DNA from 2 places in the Shewanella sp. ULN5 genome. Region 2 is predicted to be linked to the other one. Evidence: predicted binding sites of a transcription regulator. Region 2 holds the regulator's gene; the other holds the start of a gene.
What was found. Region 2 encodes NrdR, which represses ribonucleotide reductase genes. Its sites were predicted from a motif close to AAACACNANATNTNGTGTTT; they were not measured.

Region 1: a site for NrdR is predicted at 2,090-2,109, ahead of nrdA (class 1a ribonucleoside-diphosphate reductase subunit alpha). Genes of this name have one in related genera too.

Annotation. Positions count from the first base shown of each region.
Region 1 is NZ_JAPJEE010000007.1:117,923-133,101, reverse strand. Features, by position in the region: gene nrdA (class 1a ribonucleoside-diphosphate reductase subunit alpha) at 1-1,876, opposite strand, end outside; gene ORI98_RS09030 (HAD family hydrolase) at 2,447-3,133, opposite strand; gene ubiG (bifunctional 2-polyprenyl-6-hydroxyphenol methylase/3-demethylubiquinol 3-O-methyltransferase UbiG) at 3,135-3,857, opposite strand; gene gyrA (DNA gyrase subunit A) at 4,237-6,933, shown strand; gene serC (3-phosphoserine/phosphohydroxythreonine transaminase) at 7,107-8,198, shown strand; gene ORI98_RS09010 (amino acid aminotransferase) at 8,259-9,449, opposite strand; gene aroA (3-phosphoshikimate 1-carboxyvinyltransferase) at 9,840-11,141, shown strand; gene cmk ((d)CMP kinase) at 11,314-12,000, shown strand; gene rpsA (30S ribosomal protein S1) at 12,138-13,805, shown strand; gene ihfB (integration host factor subunit beta) at 13,885-14,172, shown strand; gene ORI98_RS08985 (LapA family protein) at 14,295-14,603, shown strand; gene lapB (lipopolysaccharide assembly protein LapB) at 14,606-15,179, shown strand, end outside.
Region 2 is NZ_JAPJEE010000005.1:42,043-57,221, reverse strand. Features, by position in the region: gene ettA (energy-dependent translational throttle protein EttA) at 1-1,441, opposite strand, end outside; gene glyA (serine hydroxymethyltransferase) at 1,947-3,200, shown strand; gene nrdR (transcriptional regulator NrdR) at 3,330-3,779, shown strand; gene ribD (bifunctional diaminohydroxyphosphoribosylaminopyrimidine deaminase/5-amino-6-(5-phosphoribosylamino)uracil reductase RibD) at 3,809-4,945, shown strand; gene ORI98_RS06575 (riboflavin synthase) at 5,003-5,659, shown strand; gene ribBA (bifunctional 3,4-dihydroxy-2-butanone-4-phosphate synthase/GTP cyclohydrolase II) at 5,739-6,842, shown strand; gene ribE (6,7-dimethyl-8-ribityllumazine synthase) at 6,964-7,443, shown strand; gene nusB (transcription antitermination factor NusB) at 7,455-7,859, shown strand; gene thiL (thiamine-phosphate kinase) at 7,947-8,906, shown strand; gene ORI98_RS06550 (phosphatidylglycerophosphatase A) at 8,903-9,397, shown strand; gene ORI98_RS06545 (hypothetical protein) at 9,419-10,606, opposite strand; gene recN (DNA repair protein RecN) at 10,679-12,337, opposite strand; gene ORI98_RS06535 (AEC family transporter) at 12,466-13,434, opposite strand; gene ORI98_RS06525 (YjaG family protein) at 14,205-14,804, opposite strand; gene barA (two-component sensor histidine kinase BarA) at 14,797-15,179, opposite strand, start outside.

The sequences.
Region 1 (15,179 bases), on a different contig from region 2:
ACGAGGTTTCTGATGGCATTAATGCAGATAACGTAGAGTTTCGTAAACCATATTGTTGGATATCTTTACGTAAACCTTCCCAGTCTAAATGTAATGGCTCATCACAAATTTTGTCCAGATCGCGTTTGTAAGTATCAATTGGCAAGATGCCTTTAGAATAAGTGGTCTCATTAAATAACGGACACGCACCTTGCTCTTGAGCTAACTTCATTGACGCTTTTAACAAATAAAACTGGATAGCTTCAAATGTTTTATGGGTGAGGTTGTTTGCTGAACCATCAGAATAACGTTTACCATTTTTTGCTAGATAGTTAGCAAAGTTAATCACACCTATCCCTAAGGTACGGCGATTCATTGACCCCAATTTGGCCGAAATAATAGGGTAATCTTGGTAATCCAATAAATTATCTAATGCTCGTACAGCCAATTCTGCTAAAGGCTCTAACTCTTCCAAATGCTTAATTGCACCTAGATTCAACGCCGATAAAGTACACAGTGCAATTTCGCCATTTGGATCATCGATATTCTTTAATGGCTTGGTTGGCAGGGCAATTTCTAAACATAAGTTCGATTGTTTAATTGGCGCAACTTTAGAATCAAAAGGACTGTGCGTATTACAATGATCAACGTTTTGAATGTAGATACGACCTGTAGAGGCACGTTCTTGCATCATTAACGAGAATAATTCGACAGCTTTGATTTGCTTTTTACGAATAGCTGGATCCTGTTCGTACTGAAGATACAAACGTTCAAACTCAACCTGATCTTCAAAGAAGGCATCGTACAAACCTGGAACGTCAGATGGGCTAAATAAGCTGATATTTTCAGCTTTAATCAAGCGTTGGTACATTAATTTGTTTAATTGCACACCATAATCTAAATGGCGAACACGGTTATCATCAACACCGCGATTGTTTTTCAATACAAGAAGCGATTCAACTTCTAAATGCCATAACGGGTAGAATAGGGTGGCAGCACCACCACGAACACCGCCTTGAGAACAAGATTTGACCGCAGTTTGGAAGTATTTATAAAAAGGTAAGCAACCCGTATGGAAGGCTTCACCGCCGCGTATAGGGCTGCCTAATGCACGAATTCGACCCGCATTGATACCAATACCTGCACGTTGGCTAACATATTTTACAATAGAAGATGCGGTGGCATTGATTGAGTCTAAGCTGTCGTCACACTCGATTAATACACAAGAGCTAAATTGACGCGTAGGTGTGCGTACACCTGCCATAATTGGGGTCGGTAGAGATATCTTGAAGCTAGAAGTCGCATCATAGAAATCTTTTACATACTGTAAGCGGTTTTCTTTTGGATATTTTGAAAACAGGCATGCTGCAACAAGAATGTATAAGAACTGTGCGCTTTCATACACCTCGTGTGTCACACGGTTTTGAACTAAATATTTACCTTCTAACTGTTTCACGGCCGCATAAGAAAAGTTCATATCACGCCAGTGATCAATATAGCTGTCGAGCACGTCTAATTCTTCACGGCTATAATCTGCCAGAATATGCATGTCGTATTTACCCATTTCAACTAAACGGGTGACATGGTCGTAAAGCTTTGGTGGTTCGAACTGACCAAAGGCTTTTTTACGTAAATGGAAAATGGCTAAGCGTGCGGCAACAAATTGATAATCAGGTGCTTCTGGCGAAATAAGGTCAGCTGCTGCCTTAATAATCGTCTCATGAATAGCTTCAGTAGGAATACCATCAAAGAATTGCAGGTGAGATCTGAGTTCAACTTCAGAAACCGAAACGTTTTTTAATCCCTTGGCAGCCCAAGTGATCACGCGGTGAATTTTATCTAAATCGATAGTTTCACGTTCGCCACAGCGTTTTGTGACAGTCATATTGCTATTCATTGAAGAGAGGCCTTGATTATATCTGTTATTGTGATTGAGCGCTTATTACAACAGGCGATCGTGTCTAACCACACGTTTACGTTCCCTTGTAAAAACAATCATCCTTAAGCATTAAAGACGACGGTTTGTGACATTTTAGCAGGATAAGTCACCCGTTCAGCTTAAAATAGTGAGTCGTCTATATTGACACACTAGTGTCTGAGATTGTATTTGACACACAAGATATGGTGTTATTTAGAATCTAAGATACAAGATAGTGAGGTTGGCGGCATTTTGCAAGCCACAATTTTCAGAACATCTTGTGGATAAGTTGAGGATAAATGCAGGGGTTAGTAAAAGCTAACCCTACACCCCAATTTTCAATAGCTTTTCTATCTACTGTTGTTTAATTGTTCTAAAAATGAAAAAAGTTTGATCGCTAAAATTATCGTCGATCGCATTAGCGAGCGCATTTTTTTATTGATCTTTAAATCAATGTTTGGATCCAATACTAATGACAGGGAGAATCATTTCTATTGACCCAAAATGAGTGATTAAATTGTCACAAACGAGTCGTCATTAGAACCATATTTAAGTTGTAACAAAAAAGTCATGTAAACATTTTGAAGTTTTAAAATGTAATTGCCCAGGCCAATGTTCAGGGGTGTCAAAAGCAGACAGATAACCCCAATAGGCAACACCACCGATCATGTTGGCATTTTGTGCCGCAACCAGATCCCTTTCGGCATCCCCTAAATACAAGATATTTGATGCAGGCACACCGATTTGTTGTGCCGCAAGTAACATAGGGGCAGGGTGCGGCTTGGAATAAAGGGTGCTGTCACCACTTATGATTGACTTCATCCTTGAGGTTAAGCCCAGTTTATGGACTAAAGGCCGCGCGAAACATGCATGCTTATTGGTAACAATGCCATATGGAACGTTATTTTCATCTAAATAAGTTAACAGTTTATCAAGCAGGCCAAATAAAACGCTTTTATCGCCATTAATGACTTTATAGTGACTTAATAATGATTGTTGTAACTGGCATTGCAATGCTTCATCAACATTAGGAAGCGCAGCTTTTACTAGGGCGAGACTACCATGGGTTACAGCATGTTTAACCTGTTCAATCTGGCACGTTGCAAAGCCTGCATCTATTAAAGCAAGATTCAACGCGTAGATTAAATCGGGCGCGGTATCAGCAAGCGTACCATCTAAATCAAACAGCACGCCTTTAATCGCTGACTTATCAACTCCATGGGTTGAAGTTGCCAATTTAATCAATCTTTTGAGTGGCAATCATGTAATTCACATCAACACTTTTACTGTATTTAAATACACCAGATAACGGGTTGTAAATTATACCTAAAGCGTCTTTGCACAGTAAATCCGTTTTATCGACAAGATCAATCAACTCAGACGGGCGAATAAATTTACTATGATCATGGGTGCCAACTGGCAGCATTTTTAACAGATACTCTGCACCAACTATCGTTTGTAAATAAGACATCCAATTTCGGTTAATGGTTGAGAAAAACACATAACCATTCGGTTTAACCATGTTGCAACAGGCTTGAATAACCGATAAGGGGTCTGGTACATGTTCAAGCATTTCCATGCAAGTGACGACATCGTAATAACCTTTATGGCTATCCCTATGTTGTTCAGCGGTACTTTTTATGTAGTTTACCGTGACACCACTTTCTAAGGCATGAAGACGAGCAATGTCTAACGGCTCATCACCCATATCGAGTCCATCGACATGGGCACCAATTTTAGCCATGCTTTCTGATAAAATCCCACCGCCACAGCCAACATCAAGCACTTTTTTAGCAAAAATGCCCTTTGAGGTTTGATCGATATAGTTAAGTCGTAACGGATTTAATTGATGCAATGGTTTGAATTCACCATTTGGATCCCACCATGTTTGAGCCATTGCTTCAAATTTCGCAATCTCTTGTGGATCGACATTTATATTAGAAGAGGTTTCAGTAGACATGCGGTACCTAATTTATCCATTATTGATTATGTCGACATTATATCGTCTCAAACAGTTTTTAATAGCGCTAAAATATCGCATTGCGTGTGATCAGCCTCGATAATCAAAGTGAAGCGCATGTTATTTGAACAATTAATCGAGTTAATACTCACATATCTCTAATTTAGGATAAATTTTAGCGTAATTTTATTGAATACAAACTTTGCTAACTTATTGTCACATTTGTTAATTCGTATTTTTTTTATCCCTAAAATCAAATTGGTTTCGGTTTGCTCTAGCGACAATATATATCTGTGTTAGAATGCCAAATCACGTTTTAAAGCTCGACGATAATATGGAATAAAAGTCGTCAGCTCAATTTCAGGGGAACGCGCAGTTTATGACTGATCTGGCTTCATCTATTTCGCCAATTAATATTGAAGACGAACTAAAAAATTCGTATCTAGATTACGCTATGAGCGTAATTGTGGGTCGTGCATTGCCTGACGTGCGTGACGGCTTAAAGCCGGTACACCGCCGCGTATTATTTGCGATGAGCGAACTAAAAAACGACTGGAACAAACCTTATAAAAAATCCGCTCGTGTTGTTGGTGACGTTATCGGTAAATATCACCCGCATGGTGATACTGCTGTTTATGACACTATCGTTCGTATGGCGCAGCCATTCTCGTTACGTTACACCTTAGTAGACGGCCAAGGTAACTTCGGTTCGGTTGACGGTGACTCAGCGGCGGCAATGCGTTATACCGAAATTCGTATGGAAAAGTTAGCCCATTCTTTATTGGCTGATTTAGAGAAAGAAACTGTAGATTTTGTACCTAACTACGATGGTACTGAATTTATTCCTGCTGTATTACCAACACGAGTGCCGAACTTATTAATTAACGGCTCTTCAGGTATTGCGGTAGGTATGGCGACCAATATTCCACCACACAACTTAAGTGAAGTGGTCAAAGGCTGTTTGGCATTAATTGATGAGCCTAGCTTATCGATTGAACAGTTAATGGAATACATTCCTGGTCCAGATTTTCCCACTGCTGCATCGATTAACGGACGTAAAGGCATTATTGATGCTTATAACACCGGCCGTGGTCGCGCCATTATGCGCTCTAAAGCCGACGTTGAAACCGATGAAAACGGCCGTGAACGTATTATTGTTCATGAAATTCCTTATCAAGTTAACAAAGCACGTTTAATTGAAAAAATTGCTGAGCTTGTTAAAGATAAGAAAATTGAAGGTATCAGTGGATTACGTGACGAGTCTGACAAAGACGGTATGCGTATTGTCATTGAAATTAAACGCGGTGAAGTGGGCGAGGTTGTACTTAACAACCTATATGCGCAAACTCAAATGCAATGTTCTTTTGGTATTAACATGGTTGCCCTAACCAATGGCCAACCTAAGTTATTCAATCTAAAAGAAATGCTAGAGTGTTTCATTCTTCACCGTCGTGAAGTGGTTACACGTCGTACTGTATTTGAATTACGTAAAGCTCGCGATAGAGCCCACATTCTTGAAGCATTAGCTATTGCATTAGCTAACATTGACCCAATTATTGCGTTAATTAAAGCCTCTCCAACTCCAGCTGAAGCCAAAGCCAAATTAATATCCCAAGGTTGGGAATTAGGCCACGTTCAAGGCATGTTGGAAAAAGCTGGTGATGATGCAGCACGTCCAGAATGGTTAGAACCTGAATACGGTATCCGTGATGGTCAGTACTATTTAACTGAACAGCAAGCGCAAGCCATTCTTGAATTACGTTTACATCGTTTAACCGGTCTTGAACACGAAAAAATTCTGAGTGAATACGAAGAATTATTAGTGCTTATTGCTGGATTGCTGCTGATTTTGCGCAGCCCAGAACGTTTGATGGAAGTCATCAAAGAAGAATTGCAAGAGATCCTTGAGCAATACGGTGATGAGCGTAGAACCATTATTAACGCTAATGAAATTGATATGAGTCTTGAAGATTTGATCAATGAAGAAGACGTTGTGGTAACGCTCTCTCACTTGGGCTATGCCAAATACCAGCCATTAACAGATTATCAAGCGCAGCGTCGTGGCGGTAAAGGTAAAGCCGCTACCAAAGTTAAAGATGAAGATTTTGTTGAAAAACTATTAGTAGCTAATACCCATGATACGATTCTTTGCTTCTCTGATTTTGGTAAAATGTACTGGTTAAAAGTTTATCAATTACCGCTTGCAAGTCGTACGGCTCGTGGTCGACCCATTGTTAACTTATTACCGTTATCTGATGGTGAGCGTATTACCGCGATTTTACCTGTTCGTGAATATGCTGATGATAAATTTATTATCATGGCTACCGCGCACGGTACTGTAAAGAAAACAGCCTTAACCGCTTATAGCAACCCACGTGCAAACGGAATTATTGCTGTTAACCTTAAAGAAGGCGATCAGCTTATTGGTGTTGATATTACTGAAGGTAGTGACGACATCATGTTGTTCTCTAACGAAGGTAAAGTGGTACGCTTTAACGAGAAAGCTCGCGATTCTGAAACTGGTGCAGTGAAAATTGACCCTGAAACCGGTGAAGAAATCATTGCGCTACGTCCGATGGGTCGTACTGCAACGGGTGTTCGTGGAATCAAGTTAGAAGAAGGCCAACGCGTTGTATCCTTGATTGTTCCTAAGGGTGATGGTGCCATTTTAACTGTGACTGAAAACGGTTACGGTAAACGAACTGAGCTTGAAGAATATCCTGCTAAGAGCCGTGGCACTAAAGGTGTGGTTTCAATCAAAGTAAGCAGTCGTAATGGTGCCGTTGTTGGTGCTGTTCAGGTTGGTAGTAACGATGAAATCATGTTAATCAGTGACAAGGGGACTTTAGTACGTACTCCCGCTGAAGGTGTATCTGTGATTGGTCGTAACACCCAAGGTGTCACTATCATTCGTACAGCTGAAGATGAAAAAGTGGTTGGCTTACAACGTATTGAAGAAATTCAATCTGATGAAGCGTTAGATGAAGAAGGTAATCCAATTTTAGTTGATTCAACTGAGTCTGAAGATGTTACGGTTGAAAACACTGAAGTAGAAGAGTCAGACGAACAAGAGTAATCTTGTGGTTTACTTAAATGAAAACGAGCGCCTATGGCGCTCGTTTTATTTTACGGAAAAAAATTCATCAAAAACGACTCATAAAGCACTATTCATCAGCTAATAAAGCCCTTAGTATTACATGTCTATTATCATCTAACTGATATCAATAACATTGAGTGAAGGAGTTGTCTGTGAGCACAATTTATAATTTCTGTGCAGGTCCTGCGATGTTGCCTCAACCGGTAATGCAAAAAGCACAACAGGAATTAATTGATTGGAATGGCTTAGGGGTTTCCGTAATGGAAATCAGTCACCGGAGTAAAGAGTTCATTGCTTTAACACAGCAAGCTGAAAAGACACTCCGTGAGCTCATGCATATTCCACAAAACTATCATGTGTTATTCATGCATGGTGGTGGCAGGGCACAATTTACCAATGTGGTCACTAATTTCTTGGGTAATAACGGACGCGCTTTATATTTAACATCAGGGCAATGGTCTAGTTCAGCTGTTAAAGAAGCCAAACGTATTGCCGGAGAATCGCAGATTGATGAGATCAATATTGTTGAAACCATTAATGGCTTACATCAGGTGTGTTTGCCTGATCTAAACCAAATCAACAAAGATTATCGATTTGTGCATTATTGCGCGAATGAAACCGTTGACGGTATTGAAATATTTGAGTCACTTACTAGCCCTTGGCCGATTGTTGCTGATTTATCATCAACCATTATGTCTCATGAAATTGATGTCAGTAAATTTGGTCTTATCTATGCGGGCGCCCAAAAAAATATCGGCCCTTCTGGTTTATCGATTGTGATTGTACGCGATGATATGTTGTCATTGCCTAGTTTAGTACAATCTTCAGTGATGGATTACAACATCACTAAAGATAATGACTCGATGTTCAATACTCCACCCACATTTGCTTGGTATTTAGCTGCTGAAGTATTTGAATGGCTAAAAAGTGTCGGTGGCGTCAGTGCCATGGAAAAAATCAATCAACAAAAAGCGCAATTACTTTACGAATGTATTGATCTACTCCCATTTTATAAAAATGGTGTTGCCATTGAAAATCGATCTAGAATGAACGTAACATTCCAACTGGCTGATAGTGCGTTAGATAGTCAATTTTTAGCGGACGCAGAGCAGGCGGGGTTAGTGGCCTTAAAAGGACACCGTATAGTCGGTGGTATGCGTGCAAGTATTTACAATGCTATGCCAATTGAAGGCGTACAAAAATTAGTTGTGTTTATGCAAGAATTTGCCAAGCAACACAGTTAGTATTAACGATTAAAAGCGATATTAAAAAGGGCTGATGAATCAGCCCTTTTTTTAAATATTTTACAATATGGATGCGATTGATTTCGCTAAGTAGTCCACATTCGACTCACTGATCCCTGCAATACTGATCCGGCTTGAACCCACCATGTAGATACTGTGTTGCGATTTAAGTGTTTCAACTTGAGATTGATTAACACCTAAGAAAGAAAACATCCCTTTTTGTTGAGCTATAAAACTAAAATCCTGCTCAACACCGTTTTCAATTAATTTATTAACCAACATGCTGCGATTACCGTTAATACGGTTACGCATCACAGCTAATTCATCTAACCATTGCTGTTTTAATTCTGCGTCCGCTAAAATGGTTTCAACAATTGCGGCACCATGGGCTGGCGGCATAGAGTAGATACAACGTACGACATATAATAATACCGAAAATGCCACATCAGTTTGAGCAGCATCTTTGCCAATAATAGAGCAGGCACCAATACGTTCACGATATAAGCCAAAGTTTTTCGAACATGAGCTACATAGAATCATGTTTTCTACGGCTGCAGCCATTTGACGAACACCATAAGCATCTTCATCAACGCCATCACCAAACCCTTGATATGCCATATCAATAAGTGGTGTAAAACCTTGTTTTGCCGTCACACTAATGACTTCATCCCATTGTTCTGTGGTTAAATCCATACCGCTTGGGTTGTGGCAACATGCGTGTAAAAGTACAACATCATCTTTTGATACCTGATTTAACGCTGCAAGCATTTGCTCAAATTTTAATGATTTTGTGTCGTAATCATAATAAGGATAAGTTTTAACAGTTATTCCCGCAGCTTCAAATAATCCTGTGTGGTTCGCCCATGTAGGATCGCTCACCCATAGCACCGCATTAGGGCGGCAACGTTTAATGAAATCTGCAGCAACACGAAGTGCGCCTGTGCCGCCGGGGGTTGAAACTGTTCTAATACGATTGGCAATTAAAGCGACATGATTTTTACCAAAAGCGAGTTCGGTCATTAATTGATTGAACAGAGGTGAACCAGTAGGACCAATATAAACCTTAGTATCTTCAGAATCTGTACGTCGTTGTTCAGCCACTTTTACGCAAGCAAGAATAGGAGTGTGACCCTGCGGATCTTTATAAACCCCCACGCCCAAATCTACTTTTTGTGGATGTGAGTCAGCACGATATTGAGTCAACAAACCTAAGATAGGATCAGCAGGCATGGCTTTTAATAATTCAAACATGAGAAGACCTTTTAATGAATGACATTTCTTTTTATATTCAGCTAGGATAGCGCGCTTTAAACACTTAGTTAAAGCCCTTATTTATCTCAAATCAGTTTAATTGCTAAGTTGAGAATATTTCAGTTGGAAACTATTAATGACATACAAAAAATACTGTCATCTTTAACAACAATCTGCTGTAATGGCTTCCCATTACATAGAGTGGCATTTTATTCAATAAACCTGATAATCTCGCCGTTAAGCGTGAAAATGACTTGAAACCTGTGGTTCATTCATTAATGTATAGCGACTATGGTGAATGTAATTAAATAGTTCCAGTTATTTTATGTTCACCATAAGCTCACTACAGTTTGAATCCTGAATTTAATTAATTGATAGAAGAAGACATACATGAAGCAACTGCATTTAGAGCCTATCGAAAAGATGAATGGCGAAATTAATATTCCAGGTTCGAAAAGTATCTCTAACAGGGCATTGTTGCTAGCGACTTTAGCTAAAGGCACCACAACACTCACAAATTTACTCGACTCTGACGACATTCGATATATGTTAGCCTCACTTAAACAGTTAGGTGTTAAATTTGAGCTCAGTGAAAACAACACAGTGTGCAAAGTTCAAGGCCTTGGTGGTGTATTGAATTCAGTTGAGCCGCAAACGCTTTTTCTTGGAAATGCCGGTACCGCTATGCGTCCACTATGCGCAGCCTTAACCTTAGGGCAAGGGCAGTTTACTTTAACGGGCGAACCTCGTATGGAAGAAAGGCCTATTGGAGATTTAGTAGACGCTTTACAACAACTTGGTGGTGCTATTACTTACCTTAAAAATCCGGGGTTTCCACCACTAACTGTCAATGCGACGGGGCTAAACGGTGGTGATGTTGAGATTGCAGGTGATTTATCAAGCCAATTTTTGACCGCTTTGTTGATGGTCGCACCTTTAGCAAAAGACAGCGTTAATATTGTGATTAAGGGAGAGCTGGTTTCAAAGCCCTATATTGATATCACTATCGCATTAATGAAGCAGTTTGGTGTAGAGGTGATTAACCATAACTATGCTCGTTTTGAAATTATCTCCGGTCAGCAATATATTTCGCCTGGTAAAGTGCTTGTTGAAGGGGATGCCTCTTCAGCATCCTATTTTCTGGCTGCAGGTGCCATTTGTGGCGGCGATGTAAAAGTGACTGGCGTAGGAAAACTCAGTATTCAAGGTGATGTAAAGTTTGCTGATGCACTTGCAGCTATGGGCGCGGAAATTGAGTGGGGAGATGATTTTATTATAGCAAGAAAGTCGTCTTTAACTGCCATTGATATGGACATGAATCACATTCCAGACGCGGCAATGACAATTGCGACTGCTGCCTTGTTTGCAAAAGGCACTACATCTTTACGTAATATCTATAACTGGCGAATAAAAGAAACCGATCGATTAGCAGCAATGGCGACTGAACTGCGTAAGGTAGGTGCAATAGTCGAGGAAGGGCACGACTACATTACCATCACGCCACCTAACACAATTAATACAGCAGCAATTGATACTTATAATGATCATCGAATGGCGATGTGTTTTTCATTAGTGGCATTTGCTGATTGTGGCATCACCATTAATGATCCAGATTGCACCTCAAAGACATTCCCAACGTATTTTGACGAGTTCCAACGTTTATCAACTCATTCTATTAATCAACTTAAATAACCCTGAAGCCTTGTACGCAAACGAGATTGTCATATAAACTGCCAATCTCGTCTGCTTTTGAGTAATTTTTTAGCCCATTAAAGGTTTTTTAATGAGAATTGATATACAATACCGCCGCTTAATTTTGGGTAAAACTTTTTATATTCATGGATGATGTTTTTCGGAGGAATTTATGACTGAACGGGCTCCAATCGTGACTGTGGATGGTCCTAGCGGTGCAGGTAAAGGGACGATATGTCAGTTATTATCCAAACATTTAGGATGGCATTTATTAGATAGCGGTGCAATTTATCGCGTACTTGCCCTTGCAGCTATTCATCACGATATAGAATTGAGTAATGAAGAAGCATTAACCTTGATGGCCGCTCACTTAGACGTGCAGTTTTTAACTAATACTGACAGTAATGCCATTAAAGTTGTGCTTGAAGGCGAAGACGTGACTACAACGATTCGTAGTCAAGAGTGCTCTGATGCTGCATCTAAAGTCGCCGCCTTACCGCGTGTTCGTGAAGCATTATTACGCCGTCAACGTGCCTTTTCAGCAATGCCTGGACTCGTGGCAGATGGCCGAGACATGGGAACTGTTGTGTTTCCTCAAGCGCCCGCGAAAATTTTCTTAACCGCTTCAGCTCAAGAGCGAGCGGAAAGACGCTTTAATCAGTTGCAGGACAAGGGCTTCGATGTTAAAATCGACCGCCTTTTAGCTGAGATTATAGAACGAGATGAACGTGATATTAATCGTTCAGCCTCACCTTTGGTTCCAGCTGAAGATGCATTAGTTATCGATACTAGTGGTATCTCAATTGAAGGCGTACTTGCTCTTGTATTAGAGCATGTAAACAAAAAAATTACGGACTAGTTAAGATTTATAGTAACTTTATTAGTTATTTAAGCTAAACTAGCTGTAGGTATTCACGTTAAGGATGACGTGGATAATATTACTAGACTCCACATCTAGGATGGATGGTGGTTTATTACATAAAGTAACTTAAAAACATGACTGAATCTTTTGCTGATCTATTTGAACAATCCCTTCAAACTCTTGAGTTCCGTCCAGGTTCTATCGTTCGTGGTACAGTTGTTGCCATCGAAAACGGTATGGTACTTGTAGACGCAGGCCTTAAGTCTGAAAGCCCAATTTCTGCTGACGAATTCAAAAACGCACAAGGCGTTTTAGAAATTCAAGTTGGTGACGAAGTTGACGTAGCGCTTGACTCTGTTGAAGATGGCTTTGGTGAGACTCAATTATCTCGCGAAAAAGCTAAGCGTCATGAAGCTTGGATCGTTCTAGAAAAAGCGTACGAAGATGCTGAAACTGTAATCGGTATCATCAATGGTAAAGTTAAAGGTGGTTTCACTGTTGAATTAAACGGTATCCGTGCCTTCTTACCAGGTTCTCTAGTTGATGTGCGCCCAGTTCGCGACACCGCTCACTTAGAGTACAAAGAATTAGAATTCAAAGTTATCAAGCTAGACCAGAAGCGCAACAACGTTGTTGTTTCTCGTCGTGCTGTTATCGAATCAGAAAGCAGTGCTGAGCGTGATGCACTTCTTGAAAATCTACAAGAAGGCCAAGCAGTTAAAGGTATCGTTAAGAACCTTACTGACTACGGTGCATTCGTAGATTTAGGTGGTGTTGACGGTCTATTACATATCACAGATATGGCATGGAAACGTGTTAAGCACCCATCTGAAATCGTTAATGTTGGTGACGAAATCAACGTTAAAGTACTTAAGTATGACCGTGAGCGTACTCGCGTATCACTAGGTCTTAAGCAACTTGGCGAAGATCCATGGTTAGAAATCAGCAAGCGCTACCCAGAAAACACACGTTTAACTGGTCGCGTAACTAACTTGACTGACTACGGCTGTTTCGTGGAAATCGAAGAAGGCGTTGAAGGTCTAGTACACGTTTCTGAAATGGATTGGACTAACAAGAACATTCACCCATCTAAAGTTGTTAACTTAGGTGATGAAGTTGAAGTGTTAGTTCTAGACATCGATGAAGAACGTCGTCGTATTTCTTTAGGCTTAAAACAGTGTAAAGTTAACCCATGGGATGACTTCGCTACTAAGTTTAACAAAGGCGACAAAGTATCAGGTAAGATCAAGTCAATCACTGACTTCGGTATCTTCATTGGTCTTGACGGCGGAATCGATGGTCTTGTTCACTTATCTGACATTTCTTGGAACGGTACTGGCGAAGATGCAGTGTCTGAATACAAGAAAGGCGATGAAATCCACGCTGTAGTTCTTTCAGTAGACCCAGAGCGTGAACGTATCAGCCTAGGTGTTAAGCAAACTGAAGATGATCCATTCAATGCATATTTAGCTGACAAGAAGAAAGGCACCGTAGTACACGGTACCGTTGCTGCTGTTGATGCTAAAGGTGTTACAGTTGAACTAGCTGAAACTGTTGAAGGTTATATCCGTGTTGCTGACATTTCTGCAGAGCGCATCGAAGATGCATCTACAGTATACTCAGTAGGTGATGCAATCGAAGCTAAGTTCATGGGTGTAGATCGTAAGAACCGTTCTATCAGCTTATCTATCAAAGCGAAAGATGAAGCTGAACAGAAAGAAGCGATTGCAACTTTGAACAAGCAAGACGATGCTGTAATCAGCAACGCAATGGCTGAAGCTTTCAAAGCAGCTCGTAAGTAATCGAAAATCGTCTGTTGTATGGGGAGTATCCCTCCCCATTAGGCGACTGTGTTTGGCTTGGAAATAGGGGATAGCTAGGATGACTAAATCTGAACTTATCGAAAAACTCGCCACCAGGCAGTCGCAACTGTCGGCGAAAGAAGTTGAAAGTGTTATCAAAGAAATGTTGGAGCAAATGGCAACAACATTAGAAACCGGTGATCGTATTGAAATCCGTGGATTTGGTAGCTTTTCTCTTCACTATCGTGCGCCACGTGTTGGCCGTAATCCTAAAACTGGAACCTCAGTTGAGTTGGAAGGCAAATATGTACCGCACTTTAAGCCGGGTAAAGAACTGCGCGAACGTGTCGATGCTGTTAATCAATGATTAACGCTTGAGTAAAAAGCCTCCAGTTGGAGGCTTTTTTGTATCTATTCAAAGTCAAAGCTGGTCAGCACAGTAAATATCTTAGATAATCATTTTATTGCTTTGTTCAAATGGAGAATCACGTGAAGTCTTTTTTCGCAATTATTATTGTAGGACTGTTGTTTATCTTAGCCTTATTATTCGGTGCTAAAAATGAACAGATAGTCACTTTAAGTTACTTTGTCGCCGAAGGTCAGTATCGTTTACCCGTTGTATTAGCTGTCGTATTTTTAACTGGATTTGTGTTGAGTTGGTTGCTTGCCAGTTTTTATATTATGCGAATGAAACTTGCTTTACGAAAGGCGAACAAAAGCCTTGCCAAATTAGGGCACGTTCAAACAGAAAATAGTAAAAGCTTAGCGGCACAGCCCCACGTGGATATCGCACCTTAAATATGCTTGAAATACTGTTTCTATTATTGCCTATCGCAGCGGGTTACGGCTGGTATATGGGGCGGAGAAGTATTCTGCAACGTGATAGTCAAAAAAGTAAAAAATTAAGCCGTGATTATTTTACGGGCTTAAACTTTTTGCTTTCAAATGAATCAGATAAAGCCGTAGATCTTTTTATTAGTATGTTAGATGTTGATGATGAAACCATAGATACACATCTCTCATTAGGCTCACTATTTCGAAAACGTGGCGAAGTTGACCGCTCGATTCGTATTCACCAAAATTTAATTGCCAGACCACACTTAACCACAGAGCAGCGTGATATTGCGATGATGGAATTAGGTAAAGACTATATGGCAGCAGGTTTTTACGATCGCGCCGAAGAAATTTTTCTTAACTTGGTTAATCAAGAAGACCATAGTGAAGAAGCTGAGGCACAATTGATTTCTATTTATCAAGTCACTAAAGAGTGGCAAAACGCCATTAACGTGACCCAAAAGCTTCCCAAAAAACGTCAACAGGTGTTTAAATGCACCACAGCGCATTTTTATTGCCAGCTCGCAGATGAAACATCTG
Region 2 (15,179 bases):
GCAGGGTTTCTACATCTAAATCGTTGGTGGGTTCATCGAGGAGTAATACGTTACCGCCAGCTTGAAGCAGCTTAGAAAGGTGAACTCGGTTACGTTCACCACCTGACAGCGTACCAATAATTTTTTGTTGATCGCCACCACGGAAGTTAAAGCGGCCAACATAAGCACGGCTAGGTATTTCCATATTGCCGACTTTCATAATGTCTTGGCCGCCAGAGATTTCTTGCCAAACGGTATTTTTATCATTCATTGAGTCACGGAACTGCTCAACAGAGGCAATTTGTACCGATTCACCAATCGAAATACTGCCGCTATCTGGTTGCTCAGTGCCTGAAATCATTCTGAATAAGGTTGATTTACCGGCGCCGTTAGCGCCAATAATGCCAACAATCGCCCCTTTAGGCACGGTAAATGATAAATTATCAATTAACACTCTATCGCCATAGGATTTGGTTAAGTTATTGACTTCGATAACTTTGTCGCCTAAGCGTGGTCCTGGTGGAATGAATAATTCATTGGTTTCATTACGCTTTTGATAGTCATTGGTGTTCAACTCTTCAAAGCGAGCCATACGGGCTTTACCTTTAGATTGACGACCTTTTGCCCCTTGGCGAACCCACTCTAATTCTTTGGCAATGGTCTTCTGGCGTGCGCTTTCAGTTGCCGATTCTTGTTGTAAACGCGCATCTTTTTGCTCTAACCAAGAAGAGTAGTTACCTTCCCATGGAATACCCTCGCCACGGTCAAGTTCTAAAATCCAACCCGCGGCATTGTCTAGGAAGTAACGGTCATGGGTAATCGCCACAACTGTGCCATTATATTCCTGTAAAAAATGCTCAAGCCATGCTACTGATTCAGCATCCAAGTGGTTGGTTGGCTCATCAAGTAATAGCATTTCTGGCTTTTCAAGTAATAGGCGACAAATAGCAACACGTCGACGTTCACCACCGGATAAAACTTCGATTTTTTCATCCCAGTCAGGTAAACGTAATGCATTGGCCGCACGTTCAAGAATGTGTTCTAAATTATGGGCATCCTGCGCTTGAATAATGGCTTCTAATTCACCTTGCTCTTTAGCTAATGCGTCAAAGTCGGCATCAGGCTCAGCATAAGCGGCATATACAGCATCTAAACGGGTCAAAGCGTTTTTCGCATCACTTACCGCTTCTTCTATGGCTTCACGCACGGTTTGATTTGGATTGAGTTTTGGCTCTTGAGGTAGGTAACCAATCTTTAGTCCTGGCATAGGGCGAGCTTCACCCTCAATTTCAGTATCAATACCGGCCATAATGCGCAGTAATGTTGATTTACCTGAACCGTTTAAGCCTAATACTCCAATTTTTGCACCAGGGAAAAAACTTAACGAAATGTCTTTTAAAATTTGCTTTTTAGGCGGAACAATTTTGCCCACTCTAAGCATGCTGTATACAAATTGAGCCATGGGATCCCATTATTTGATGAACACTGAATAGGTGTGATTCTAATGGAATCTGAATCTAACTTAAATCGGATTTTATCGCTTCGATGTAAATGGGTGTTTTTTATCATTATGAAACCTTGAGCACTAAGTCTATGTATCAAGGTTTCAGGGGGAATTAAGTAATAGGCGGTGATAGTGATGAGCAAGAATATGTTAGATAATGCATAAATACAGAATTTTATGCAGCTACTCTGTATAGGCTTCTTTTAAGAATTAGCCCTTTTAGGTATCAAAAGTAGAACAGTGTTTTTAGTGACTGTTTTAAGCTATCTATGAATCTAATCATCAAAAGTTTTTTACAATAAAAACATTAAGTTTATGAATAAAATCATCTATTTCATTTTCGCATGAGATTTTCTATTGCTCATAAGTAACTAAATTCATGCTGTAAGGCTGGGATTGTTTGCATTTGCAGAGTAGAATACCGCGCAACCCTACTACTATAAAACCTATCGTTGGAGTCACCATGCTTAAGAAAGCGATGAATATTGCGGATTACGATCCAGAATTATTTAAAGCCATTGAAGATGAAACTTGTCGCCAAGAAGAGCACATCGAATTAATTGCATCTGAAAACTACACCAGTCCACGTGTAATGGAAGCACAAGGTTCTCAGTTAACCAATAAGTATGCTGAAGGTTATCCTGGTAAGCGTTACTACGGTGGGTGTGAGTATGTTGACGTTGTTGAAACCTTAGCAATTGAACGTGCTAAAGCATTATTTGGTGCAACCTATGCCAACGTTCAGCCTCATTCAGGTTCGCAAGCAAACAGTGCTGTTTTCATGGCGCTATTGAAGCCAGGTGATACTGTATTAGGGATGAACCTTGCACACGGTGGTCATTTAACACACGGCTCTCCAGTTAACTTTTCTGGTAAGTTATATAATATCATTCCTTACGGTATCGATGAGTCTGGTCAAATTGACTACGATGAAATGGAACGTTTGGCGGTTGAACATAAGCCTAAAATGATGATCGGTGGTTTCTCGGCTTATTCTGGTGTTGTTGATTGGGCTAGAATGCGCGAAATTGCTGATAAAATTGGCGCATACTTCTTTGTTGATATGGCTCACGTTGCGGGCTTAATCGCTGCTGGCGTTTATCCAAACCCAGTTCCACACGCACACGTTGTGACGTCAACAACCCATAAAACTTTAGCTGGCCCACGTGGCGGTATCATTATCTCTGCAGCTGATGATGAAGATTTATATAAGAAATTAAACTCAGCGGTATTTCCTGGCGGCCAAGGTGGTCCATTAATGCATGTTATCGCCGGTAAAGCGGTAGCCTTTAAAGAAGCATTAGAGCCTGAGTTTAAAGTGTATCAGCAGCAAGTTGTTAAAAATGCTAAAGCGATGGTTGAAGTGTTTTTAGCTCGCGGATACAAAATTGTGTCTGGCGGTACAGAAAACCACTTGATGCTAGTTGATTTAATCGGTCGTGAATTGACCGGTAAAGAAGCTGATGCCGCATTAGGTAGCGCTAACATTACTGTGAACAAAAACTCAGTGCCAAATGATCCGCGTTCACCATTTGTGACTTCAGGTATCCGTATCGGTTCACCTGCAATCACGCGTCGTGGTTTCAAAGAGGCTGAAGCGAAAGAGTTAACGGGTTGGATTTGTGACATTTTAGATGATGCCCAAAATCAAGCTGTCATTGAGCGCGTTAAAGGCCAAGTATTGGCTTTATGTGCCAAATTCCCAGTTTACGGGTAATTCTGTTTTAGACTTGATTCTATGTTCAGAGTGTAAGCTGAGCCAAAGGTTAGCTTAACCTTGATGAACAAATAGGATAAACTTTAATGGCCGCTAATTTTAGCGGCCATTTTATTTTGTGGAGGTTCAATGCATTGTCCTTTTTGTAGCGCGACAGACACTAAAGTTATCGATTCGCGTTTGGTGGCAGATGGTCACCAAGTTCGCCGTCGTCGCGAATGCACTGAATGCCATGAGCGTTTCACCACGTTTGAAGGGGCTGAACTGGTTATGCCCAGAGTGATAAAACGTGATGGCAGTCGTCAGCCATTTGACGAAGAAAAATTACGTGGTGGCATGCTCCGAGCGGTTGAAAAACGCCCCGTGTCGATGGATGAGATAGAACAGGCGATTACCAAAATTAAATCCACTTTACGCGCGACAGGTGAGCGTGAAATTGATTCTGAAATGATTGGTAACTTGATGATGGAACAATTAATGAGCCTAGATAAAGTGGCTTATATTCGTTTTGCATCGGTTTATCGTGCTTTTGAAGATGTCTCTCAATTTGGCGAGGCTATCGCTAAGTTACAAAAGTAAATGTGTAAAATCCACTGAGTATTTTGTGTATGGCTTACGTGAGTGTTTTTGATACCCAAATGATGAGTCGAGCTATTCAATTGGCTCGCAAAGGACTGTACACCACCCGCCCCAATCCTTGTGTAGGTTGTGTTTTGGTGCAAAACGGTCAGATTATTGGTGAAGGTTATCATCAAGTGGCTGGTCAAGGTCATGCTGAAGTTAACGCGTTAGCCCATGCTGCTGCTAATGGTCACAAAACCGAAGGTGCAACGGCTTATGTTACCTTGGAACCTTGCAGTCATTATGGCCGTACGCCGCCCTGCGCATTAGGGGTGATTAATGCTAAAGTTGCTCGGGTTGTTATTGCTGTTAAAGATGCAAATCCCCAAGTGGCGGGTAACGGTATTAACATGTTGCGAGATGCTGGCATTCAAGTTGACGTAGGTTTATTAGAATCTGAAGCATTTGAGTTGAACCTCGGCTTCATGAAACGCATGAGAACCGGATTTCCCTGGGTAACTGTAAAAGTTGCAGCCAGTTTAGACGGCAAAACAGCGCTTAACAATGGTGAATCCAAGTGGATAACGGGCGCTACTGCCCGTGATGATGTACAAAAAATGCGCGCCCGTCATTGCGCACTTATTACTGGTGTAGAAACGATATTAGCCGATGATCCCAGCCTAAATGTCCGTTATGAGCAATTAGGTAGCTTGAAAAGCTCACTGTTACCCTCATCTCTACATCAGCCATTAAGGGTTGTGTTGGATTCAAAGGCCCGCCTAACCTCATCGTTTAAGTTATTTAACATTCAAAGTCCGATTTTGTTGGTCTCCACGCGTGATTATTCTGATGAGGTAAAATGCTCATTTGCCCAACATGTCAGCTTGCTAAGAGTTAATGCTAACTCGCAAGGGCGCGTTTGCTTAACTGAGTTATTACAGCATCTCGGCGTTAGTTGTAATAGTGTTATGATTGAAGCGGGTGCAACGCTTTCAGGTAGTTTTATTGAACAAAATTTAGCGGATGAGCTTGTGTTATACCAAGCAGATAAAATAATGGGGAGTGAAGGACGAGATATGTTGTTGCTGCCCAATTATCAGACGATGGACATGATCCCTAAAATAGTCTTAAAAGATAAGCGAAATGTCGGCCAAGACACACGATTGATATTCCGTTTAGGCTAAAATAGTTAATTATACATGTTCAGCAGTGTTGAGCATTTTCTATATAAGTGAGTCATTATGTTTACTGGCATTATTGAAGCCCTAGGCTCGTTACGAAAAATTGAACGTAAAGGTAATGATATTCGTTTGACCGTGGCTAGCGGTAAACTTGATTTATCTGATGTTAAATTAGGTGACAGCATCGCTACTAATGGTGTTTGTTTAACCGTGGTGCAATGTTTGGCTGACGGCTATGTTGCCGATGTCTCTGCAGAAACCGTGGCATTAACCGGTTTTGCAAATTACAAGGTTGGACAAAAAGTCAATTTAGAGAAAGCGGTTACCGCGACGACCCGTTTAGGTGGTCATATGGTCAGCGGTCATGTTGATGGTATTGCCAAAGTTGATGTGTGCGAGCATCGCGGTCAGGCCATAGAGTTTTGGTTAACAGCTCCCGCGACGTTAGCTAAATACATAGCTCATAAAGGTTCGATAACTATAGATGGCGTAAGTTTGACCGTAAACGAAGTGAAAGCGAACTCATTTAGATTAACAATCGTTCCGCACACCGCCAGCGAAACTACACTGATCAATTTGAAAGCGGGTGATAGCGTTAATATTGAAGTTGATTTGATCGCTCGATACCTTGAAAGGTTAATGCAGCCGCAAGCAGAGCATCATCCTAAATCTGGCGTAACAATGGCAATGTTAGCTAATGCCGGATTTATGAAATAAACAGGTTAAAACAGATAAACGTAAACCTAAAGTTCGACCCCACAAGCAATCATAATTAATAACGATTAAAGGTTCCCACATGGCTTTACATAGCATAGAAGAAATCATCGAAGATATCCGCCAAGGTAAAATGGTTATTTTAATGGATGATGAAGATAGAGAGAATGAAGGTGACTTGATCATGGCTGCTGAGTGTGTCACACCAGAAGCGATTAATTTTATGGCAACTTATGGTCGTGGATTAATTTGTCAAACCATGACAAAAGCCCGTTGCCAACAACTAAATCTCCCTTTAATGGTCACCAATAATAACGCTCAGTTTTCGACGAATTTTACCGTTTCAATTGAAGCCGCAGAAGGTGTTACCACAGGTATATCTGCCCACGATAGAGCGGTAACCGTGCAAGCCGCAGTGGCAAAAAATGCCAAAGCAGCTGATTTAGTGCAACCAGGGCATATATTTCCATTAATGGCTCAGGACGGTGGCGTGTTAATTCGTGCTGGGCATACCGAAGCGGGTTGCGATCTGGCTCGTCTTGCAGGCTTTGAACCATCGGGCGTGATTGTTGAAATTTTAAATGAAGATGGCACTATGGCACGCTGTCCAGATTTAGAAGTTTTCAGTGAAAAGCACGGTATTAAAATCGGCACAATTGCTGATCTAATCGAATATCGTAACAATAAAGAAACGACCGTAGTACGGGAAGCTAAGTGTAAATTACCGACTCGTTTTGGTGATTTTGATATGGTCACATTCAGAGACACCATTGATAATCAACTGCACTATGCATTGATAAAAGGTGAAGTCACTGCTAATAGTTTGGTGCGAGTTCACTTACAAAATACCTTCAATGATTTATTACATTCAGAGCGCGATCAAAAGCGTAGTTGGCCATTAGAAAAAGCCATGGCGCGCATTGCGCAAGAAGGTGGGGTGTTAGTGTTATTGGGCAACCAAGAGCATACGAGCCATATTTTAGCCAAAGTGAAGTCATTTGAAGCGCAAGATAATGGTGAAGCAACTGCTCCAGCGCAATGGCAGGGAACTTCTCGTCGCGTGGGTGTAGGCTCGCAAATTTTGTCTAGTTTAGGCGTGACATCCATGCGTTTGTTGAGTTCACCTAAGCAATATCACTCATTATCAGGCTTTGGTCTGCAAGTGACTGAATATGTTTCAGAGTAAAAATTAACCCTTTCAGTTTAACAATTTCAATAATTGCATTGCGCTCAGAGTGGTCGGCTGTGTTATCATACCGCCTCTTTCGCCCAAGCTGGGTGCTTTAGCTAAATTAGGTAAGATAAAAATGAACATAGTTCAAGGTAATATCGAAGCGAAAAATGCCAAAGTGGCGATCGTAGTATCGCGTTTCAATAGCTTTGTTGTTGAAAGCCTGCTCAGTGGCGCAATTGATACTTTAAAACGTTTTGGTCAGGTTCAAGATGACAACATTACTGTTGTGCGTGTACCTGGCGCAGTGGAATTACCATTAGCTGCCCGTCGTGTTGCAGCAAGTGGTAAATTTGACGGTATTATTTCATTAGGTGCAGTTATTCGTGGTGGTACGCCTCACTTTGACATGGTTGCCGGTGAATGTAACAAGGGACTTGCTCAAGTAGCATTAGAGTATGACATCCCCGTTTCTTTTGGTGTGTTAACAACAGATACCATTGAGCAAGCTATCGAGCGCTCGGGTACAAAAGCAGGCAATAAGGGCGGCGAAGCTGCATTAAGCCTGTTAGAAATGGTTAACGTACTGCAAGAGTTAGAACAACAGTTGGTATAGTAGGAAATTTAATGAAGCCTTCAGAGCGCCGTAAGGCACGCCGTTTAGCCGTTCAAGCTATTTATTCATGGCAACTGACAGACAACAATGTTGCTGATGTTGAACATGAATTCTTAACAGAACAAAGTTTAGACGGTGTCGATGTTGCTTATTTTCGTGAGTTATTAGCAGGTGTAACCGCTAAAGTAGCTCAAATTGATGAGTTATTAAAACCACACTTAGATCGTGATTTTAGTGAAGTGTCACCAGTAGAAAAAGCCATCGTACGCTTAGCAACATTTGAACTGACTTTCAAAAAAGATGTCCCTTTTAAGGTTGCCATTAATGAAGGTATCGAACTTGCGAAAGCCTTCGGTGCTGATGATAGTCATAAGTTCGTTAACGGTTTATTAGATAAGATCGTTAAAAACAAGTAATGCTAGAAACGGTATCTTCGGATACCGTTTTTATTTGTATCAAAATGCATCAAAGTTAGTTGGGCGGGGATCCGCACCGGAGTTAGCGTGAAAGAATTCCAACTTATCGAACAATTTTTTAAGAATAAAGGCCAAAAACGTCGCGATGTCATGCTCGGCATTGGCGATGACTGTGCTTTGGTTCAACCTGCTGATGGTAAAGTGATTGCCATTTCATGTGACACTTTAGTTGAAGGGGTTCATTTCTTTGCAGATATGCCTGCGCATGCACTGGGTTATAAATCTCTTGCGGTAAATCTTTCAGACCTTGCAGCTATGGGAGCAGAGCCTGCTTGGATGACTCTTGCGCTGTCATTACCGGATGTTAACCAACAATGGCTTGCTGACTTCAGTAGCGGACTATTTGAAGCTGCGGAATACTATGGTGTGGCATTGGTTGGTGGTGACACGACTCGCGGTCCTCGTTGTATTAATGTCACCATTAATGGCCAAGTCCCTAAAGGTAAGGCGCTAAAGCGCAGTGGAGCCAAAATTGGTGACTGGGTATTTGTGACTGGCAGCTTAGGTGACTCGGCCTTAGGTCTTGATATGCTCAGAAACAAACAGGTTATAAAACCCGAACACAAAGAGTATTTACTAAACCGCCATTATTACCCGACACCGCGTGTGTTAGCCGGGCAGGCTTTAAGAGGATTAGCTTCAAGTGCCATTGATTTATCGGATGGTTTAGTTTCCGATCTTTCTCATATCCTCAAGGCCTCTAATGTCGGTGCGGTGATCGATGCCAATGCAATCCCATTATCCAGTTCTCTCACCGAGAGTGTCGGTGCCGAGCAGGCTTTAGCCTATGCACTTACTGGTGGTGAAGACTACGAGTTACTTTTCACTGTTCCTGAAGCACAACGTGGGGCAATTGATACAGCATTACTTCATGCGGGTGTAAAGTTTGTTAAAATTGGCCAAATTTGCTCAGGTAATAAAATTAAATTTACCTTAGATGGTCAGCCTTTTACACCTGAATTCAAAGGTTTTGAGCATTTCTCATGAATTTACTATCACAAGATCCCGCCGTAAAGCGTTTACGCCTTTCTCACCCGATCCACTTTCTTGCATTAGGCTTTGGTAGCGGTTTAGCGGCTAAAGCGCCTGGTACATTTGGTACTCTCGCGGCCGTTCCGCTTTATTTGTTAATGTGTCAGCTGAGTTTGCCTGTCTATCTGGCGTTAACTGTGTTCAGTGTGATTATTGGCGTCTATATTTGTGACAAAGCAGCCAAAGATATGCAAGTGCATGACCATGGTGCGATTGTTTGGGATGAAGTGGCAGGTTTACTTATTACCATGATTGCAGCTCCTGCTGGTTTAACATGGTTGATTGTCGGTTTTATCTTTTTTAGATTTTTTGACATCATCAAACCTTGGCCAATTCGCTGGCTAGATGCCAAGGTGCATGGTGGTTTTGGTATTATGATTGACGATGTTCTGGCGGGCATTTTTGCTGCTATCTGTTTGCAAATAGCAGCTTATACCTTCGGATAATAACACCATTATTACAATGATTTACTTCAAACTGACTCGTAGATTTGTGGATTGCTGTTGAAGCTTTTTAATGTCCTGAACAATATCAAAATATTTGTCTATATAGGGTGGAGAGCAGCTTAGCATTTTGCCAATCGGGTTATATTTTAGTGCCCATAGTTGTTCAATAGTTGAATCCATTTGGCAATAGGCAAATTTTTGCATTAACTCATCATCAATTGTCTTAAATTTTGCGTTAATATCTGTCTTACTTATCTTATTATCCAAACTTTGTTTTTCTAACATCACTTTCTGATATTGTGCTAACAATACTTCGGAATTTATATTCAAACTGTCATTAATTTTGAAAAAATGCCCCAAAATCCATTGTGAATAAAATTCCACATCCGTCAGCTGGTATGAATTTTCACGTAAAGTGTTCATCACTGTTTTGCCGAAAATGTATTCACCAGCAAACACTCGTTGGATACTTTCTGCTGATAACTCATTATCGAGTGTCCAGGATATCGGATAAGTTCCTTTGTCTGCATCTTCGACTGAAAGGAATTTCACACCGCGCTCTAAATTACTTTTCATCATATTACCCGCAAGGTTAAAAGTAATTAGGTATGAAGAGGAGTGAAAAACATTATGCCAAAAACGATAGTCATCATTGAGGAAGTCATTAATGATACTTGGGCTATCAGGCCGAGACGAAAGCAGCGCATTAATCTCTGTAATTTGCTGTATTTCAAATAATGCGGCAATGTTCAGTTGTGGCCTTTCAACGCTAACATCAATATTTTCATGCCAGACTGGCAAAGTCATCAATTGATGATATTGAGCAATTAACTCAGCATGGTTTTGTACCATTAATTGAATTTGTGAAAGGTTTTTAGCAATAAAAGTTTGGCATTGCTCTATCGAAGATTGATAACAAGCTTGTTTGTATTGTCTTAATACAAGATTGTCATCCTCGGTTAAAGGTAGCGTTATCGGAGCTAACTGAGTGCCAACTATCTGCTGAGAAAATTTGAACGCATTATCCGCCTCACTGACTTGTTCAACGTCCTTTTCGGCTAATTGAGCCCACTTTTCTAGCTGTTGGCTATTCACAGACAAAAAACGATCCTGTGAATTAATGTAAAGTGCACTTGCAAATAAAACTACAAAAACAAAGGTTAACGAAAGTACACTATAACCGATTATTTTTGCCATTTTTTTTAGCATTGTTCTTCCTTGATGTAGTTAACCATTATTTTACAAATAATCCTGATTTTTAAAGGTATCCCGATTACTGTGCTATTGCAATAATTCCCTAGCATTTGCTAGGGTGTTTTCTGTGATGGCATCTCCGCCTAATAAGCGTGCTAGCTCATTAATTCGTTGTTCTTTATCAAGGTTTTTCATTGTGGTTTCAGTCTGCCCGGCTTTATTAAACTTGTTAACAAACATGTGTTGATGGCCGTTACCGGCGACTTGTGGTAAATGGGTAACACAAAATACTTGGGTTGATTCACCTAAGCTTCTGAGCATTCTGCCTACCACTGCTGCGGTTGGGCCAGAAATACCGACATCAACCTCATCAAATATAAGTGTTGGAGTTGATACTTTTTTAGCGGTAATAACTTGAACGCCTAAACCTATTCTTGACAGCTCACCTCCAGATGCCACTTTGGCAATGGGTTGCAAAGGCTGGCCTGGGTTAGTGGTCACTAAAAATTCAACTTGATCACAGCCTAAGCTATTGTTCATCTCGGGATTAAAGTTGACTGCAATCTTAAATTGTCCCTTAGGCATATTGAGTTCATGAATAGATTGTGTCACGAGTTTATCAAGCTCTTTTGCATAGCGAGTCCGACTTTGGCTGAGTTTTTGTGCATGCACTAGATAGGCTTCGCGATGGGTCACTAAAGCTTGTCTGACTTCATCTAATTTTGTTTCATCATCAGATAGTTCAAGTAATTCAGCTTTTAGTTGTGCGTGATGTGCCGATAAGTCTTCTGGGCTAACATGATGTTTGCGCGCCAGTTGCATAGCACTTGATAAGCGTTTTTCTAAATATGCAAAATGCTCTGGGTCTAACTCTAAACGGCTTAAGTAGTCTTCAATTTCACCCGAGCTTTCTTGTATTCTGATTAATGCTTCATTGAGCATATTGGCTACAGGAGCAAGTTTATCGTCTACCGTTTGTAAGTTATCGGCTAAATGAATGACTTTGTTTAGCAATGACTCAATATTGACTTCATCGTCTTCAGACAATAACGCTAAACTAGCCTGACATGACTCGATAAGCTCAGTGCCATTTGCAAGACGTTTATGTTCTTGCTCAATTTCGTCAAACTCTCCTTCGCCTAAGTTAAATTCATCTAATTCTTCAACTTGATATTGCAGTAATTGCTTGCGAGAAATACGCTCATGTTGTGCAAGTTCTAAAATTTTTAAATCGTTTTCAGCTTGTTTTGTTCGCTGGTAACTTGCCTGCACAGTATCGATTAATAATTTATGATTGGCATAGCTATCGAGCAACGTCAGTTGATGTTCACTTTTGAGCATTGCATGGTGGGCATGCTGGCCATGAATACCGATGAGCAATTGACCAATGGCTTTTAGCTGGGTAATTGGCACAGGATTGCCATTTATATAGGCACGGGAGCGGCCATCACTGTTAATGGTTCTACGAAGAATACAATCATCTTCGTTATCCAAATCGTTATCTTCCAACCAACGCTTAGCTTGAGGAACATCGTGTAAGGTGAATCTAGCACTGACTTCTGTTTTATTGGCGCCAGGTCGAACCGTATTGGCATCACTGCGATTACCTAAACACAAACCAAGTGCATCAATAGCAATAGATTTACCGGCACCTGTTTCACCCGTGATGGTGGTCATACCGGCTTTAAAATCTAATTCTAAAAAACGCACGATAGCAAAATTGTTGATGCTGAGTTGGCAAAGCATAATGAATTCCTGTCAATGAAACTACCAAACTACTGTATTGATAAACAGTATATACTGATTTTTTATACAGTAAAGTGGTTGATGGAAAATTATCTTTGGTTGTTTGTTAATCTGTTAGTGAGTGATATTTAACCATAGGATTTTAGTAGCGTTTCAATAATCGGCAAACTGAAAAACGTCACTAAGGTACCGTAGAGAATAGCTTGGGCACTGACATTGGCGTGCACTTTATAACGGTCTGCAAGTAAGTACACGCTCGCTGCAGTGGGTAATGCTGCTAAAATTACACCCATGGCGATTAGCTCTTTTGCAACACCGAAGATATGGAGCAATCCGAATGCAATGAGTGGTTGAACTATCAGTTTTAGCAAGTTGATTGCATTTAGCTCGGCAACAAGGCTAGCCGAGAATGGCTTATTACCACTTTGCTGGCGTAGGGCTTTTACCAGCACCATACCGATAGCGAATAATGCACAAGGGCTAGAGGTGTTACCCAGTTGATGAAACATTAATGAAATACTATCAGGCAGTTCGATATGGCAAGCTGATAAAGTAATGCCAATTAAGCTGCCTACAACAATCGGGTTTTTAGCTAATGCTGATGCCATAATCAAAATTGCGGGTTGAGAAGTCTGCTTATTTTTAATGGCTAGCTCTATCGATACCAGTGCAAATGCAAACATAATGACAGAGAGTAAACTTGCAATCGCTGCAGCGACTAGTGCCATTTTGTTATTTGGAAACATAATGCTTAATAATGGAATGCCAATAAATGCAGTATTGCCGAATGTTGAGTTTAGGGCTCGCATAGCAGAGATTGCTTGGTTTTTTGGGGTTTTCCATAAAGACACAAAAATGACAATCACATAGGTAATAATCATTGCTAGGCTAAAACCCGCTATAAATCCCCATTGAATAATATCTTCTATTCGAGTTTCGGCTAAAACAATCAATAAAATAGCGGGGAAAGCGACATAGTAGACAAATTGATTAAGGATAAGATCCGTATCGACAGGCAATATTTTTAATTTTTGGACTAAACCACCTAGTAACATGATGGCGAATACCGCAAATAGGGGCGTAAATACACTCGACATCCTCAGAAATTCCTTAGCAAAATGATAGTGTTGCCACATTACTACTTCTGATTGTTGTGATGCAATTAGACTATGGCTAAAAGTCATCAATTGGGCTTAATACAGTTAGATTTTTATCGCTTAGTCTTTAATCACTTAGTCTTTAGTCACTAGACTGTAAGCTTTTATGCCTAACACAATGCTAAGGCTGTATTGTTATTTTTGACTTAGTTTGCTGAATAACATATCAAATGAACTGTCATTTTCTGAAGAGGTATTATCGAATTTATGCTGAAGTGTTTTCAAACTGAGTCACTAGGGGCTGTTGATCTTTCAAGGTTGTTTTTGCAGCGAATTGTTGGCCATTTATATAAGGCAGAGGCTTTGCTGTGTAGTTATTCTACATAATAAGCCGATAACGAAGTAAAAATGGCCAACAAACGCTGTCCGAAGGATTCGGCTAAAAACGAATTACGCTTTGTTGAGTGAACTTTGCTTAGATTGCTAGGCTTCACTCCACTCGCCGCGCTTAATTCGTTTTTATCTCGAACAAAATTCCACCAGCAAAGATCAACAGCCCCTAGATGTTTGTGTATGAAGATCTTGAGTAAGCGATATTTCTAAGGACTCCACTGTAGATACTCAATAAGCTAAAGCCTCAGAATGATAGTTTTTCTTTTGCTGGATTGAATGGCGGTAAAGGGCATAAAAAAACAGCCTAAGGAATTTCAGGCTGTTAATTTTGATGTGTTTTTTAGTGGTATTTGTTTCTATAATCGTCTTGTTAACGACTATTGCATACTAATACCAATATTAGATACGCCAGCTTCAATAATGTCTTTTCTTAAGCCTTTAACTAACTCTGGATTAATGTCTGGATTCGCTTCAATAATATCTAACAGCATATCTTGCAGTTCTTTTTCTTCTTGCATCACTGGGTGAGCAAAAACAAAGTCATCTAAGGCTTCGTCCATTAGGCTCTCGTCGCTTATTGCTTCAATATAATTAGCGACAGTGCTTGAAGACAGTTTGCTGATATTAATAATATCATCTTCCATCTTAGCAGAAATGGCACTCATAAGCGTTGATATTGCTACAGCGGCGTCCATTGCGGGGTACACTCCATATGCTTCAAAATCAGCAGGATCGGGTGTGTTTTCCTCTATACGTTGTAGGTGCACATCAACATTGTATTTGGTTTTTTTATCATATTGGCTTTGCCACAATAGCTCTAATGCTGTTGATAACACCATGGGTTGACCAAACTCACATACTTCAGAGAATAATTCATAATTTGGCAACATACGCTGGCATAAGGCTACAGCAAATAATTGCTTTTGAGGTAAAGATAACGCCTTTAAACGTTTAAAAAATCCAGGTTTGTTAGTCATGCTTGATGTCCATTGATAACTGTTCTAATACTTGTGTTGCTGCTGATTCTACCTTAGTTAGCTCATCAAGTAACTCAAGTATTTCCGGTTCTAGTTCACTGGTTTGGGTTTTATGTTTCAACGCAGACTCTATCTCTTGGCAAAGCTTTTGCGTGGTAGGCACTCCACAATAACAACTTGCACCATGTAATTTATGCACCGCTTGAAGCATGGCCTGCTGATCTTGGTTTTGCATAGCGGATTCTATGGTGTTTATGGTATCTGGAATGGAATTAACCATCATTTTAAGCATCTCAAGTGCCAGATTTGGTTTTTGATTTGCTTGTCGCAAGCACAAGTCCCAATTGAGTGTGTGAAGATCAAAATGGGTGAATT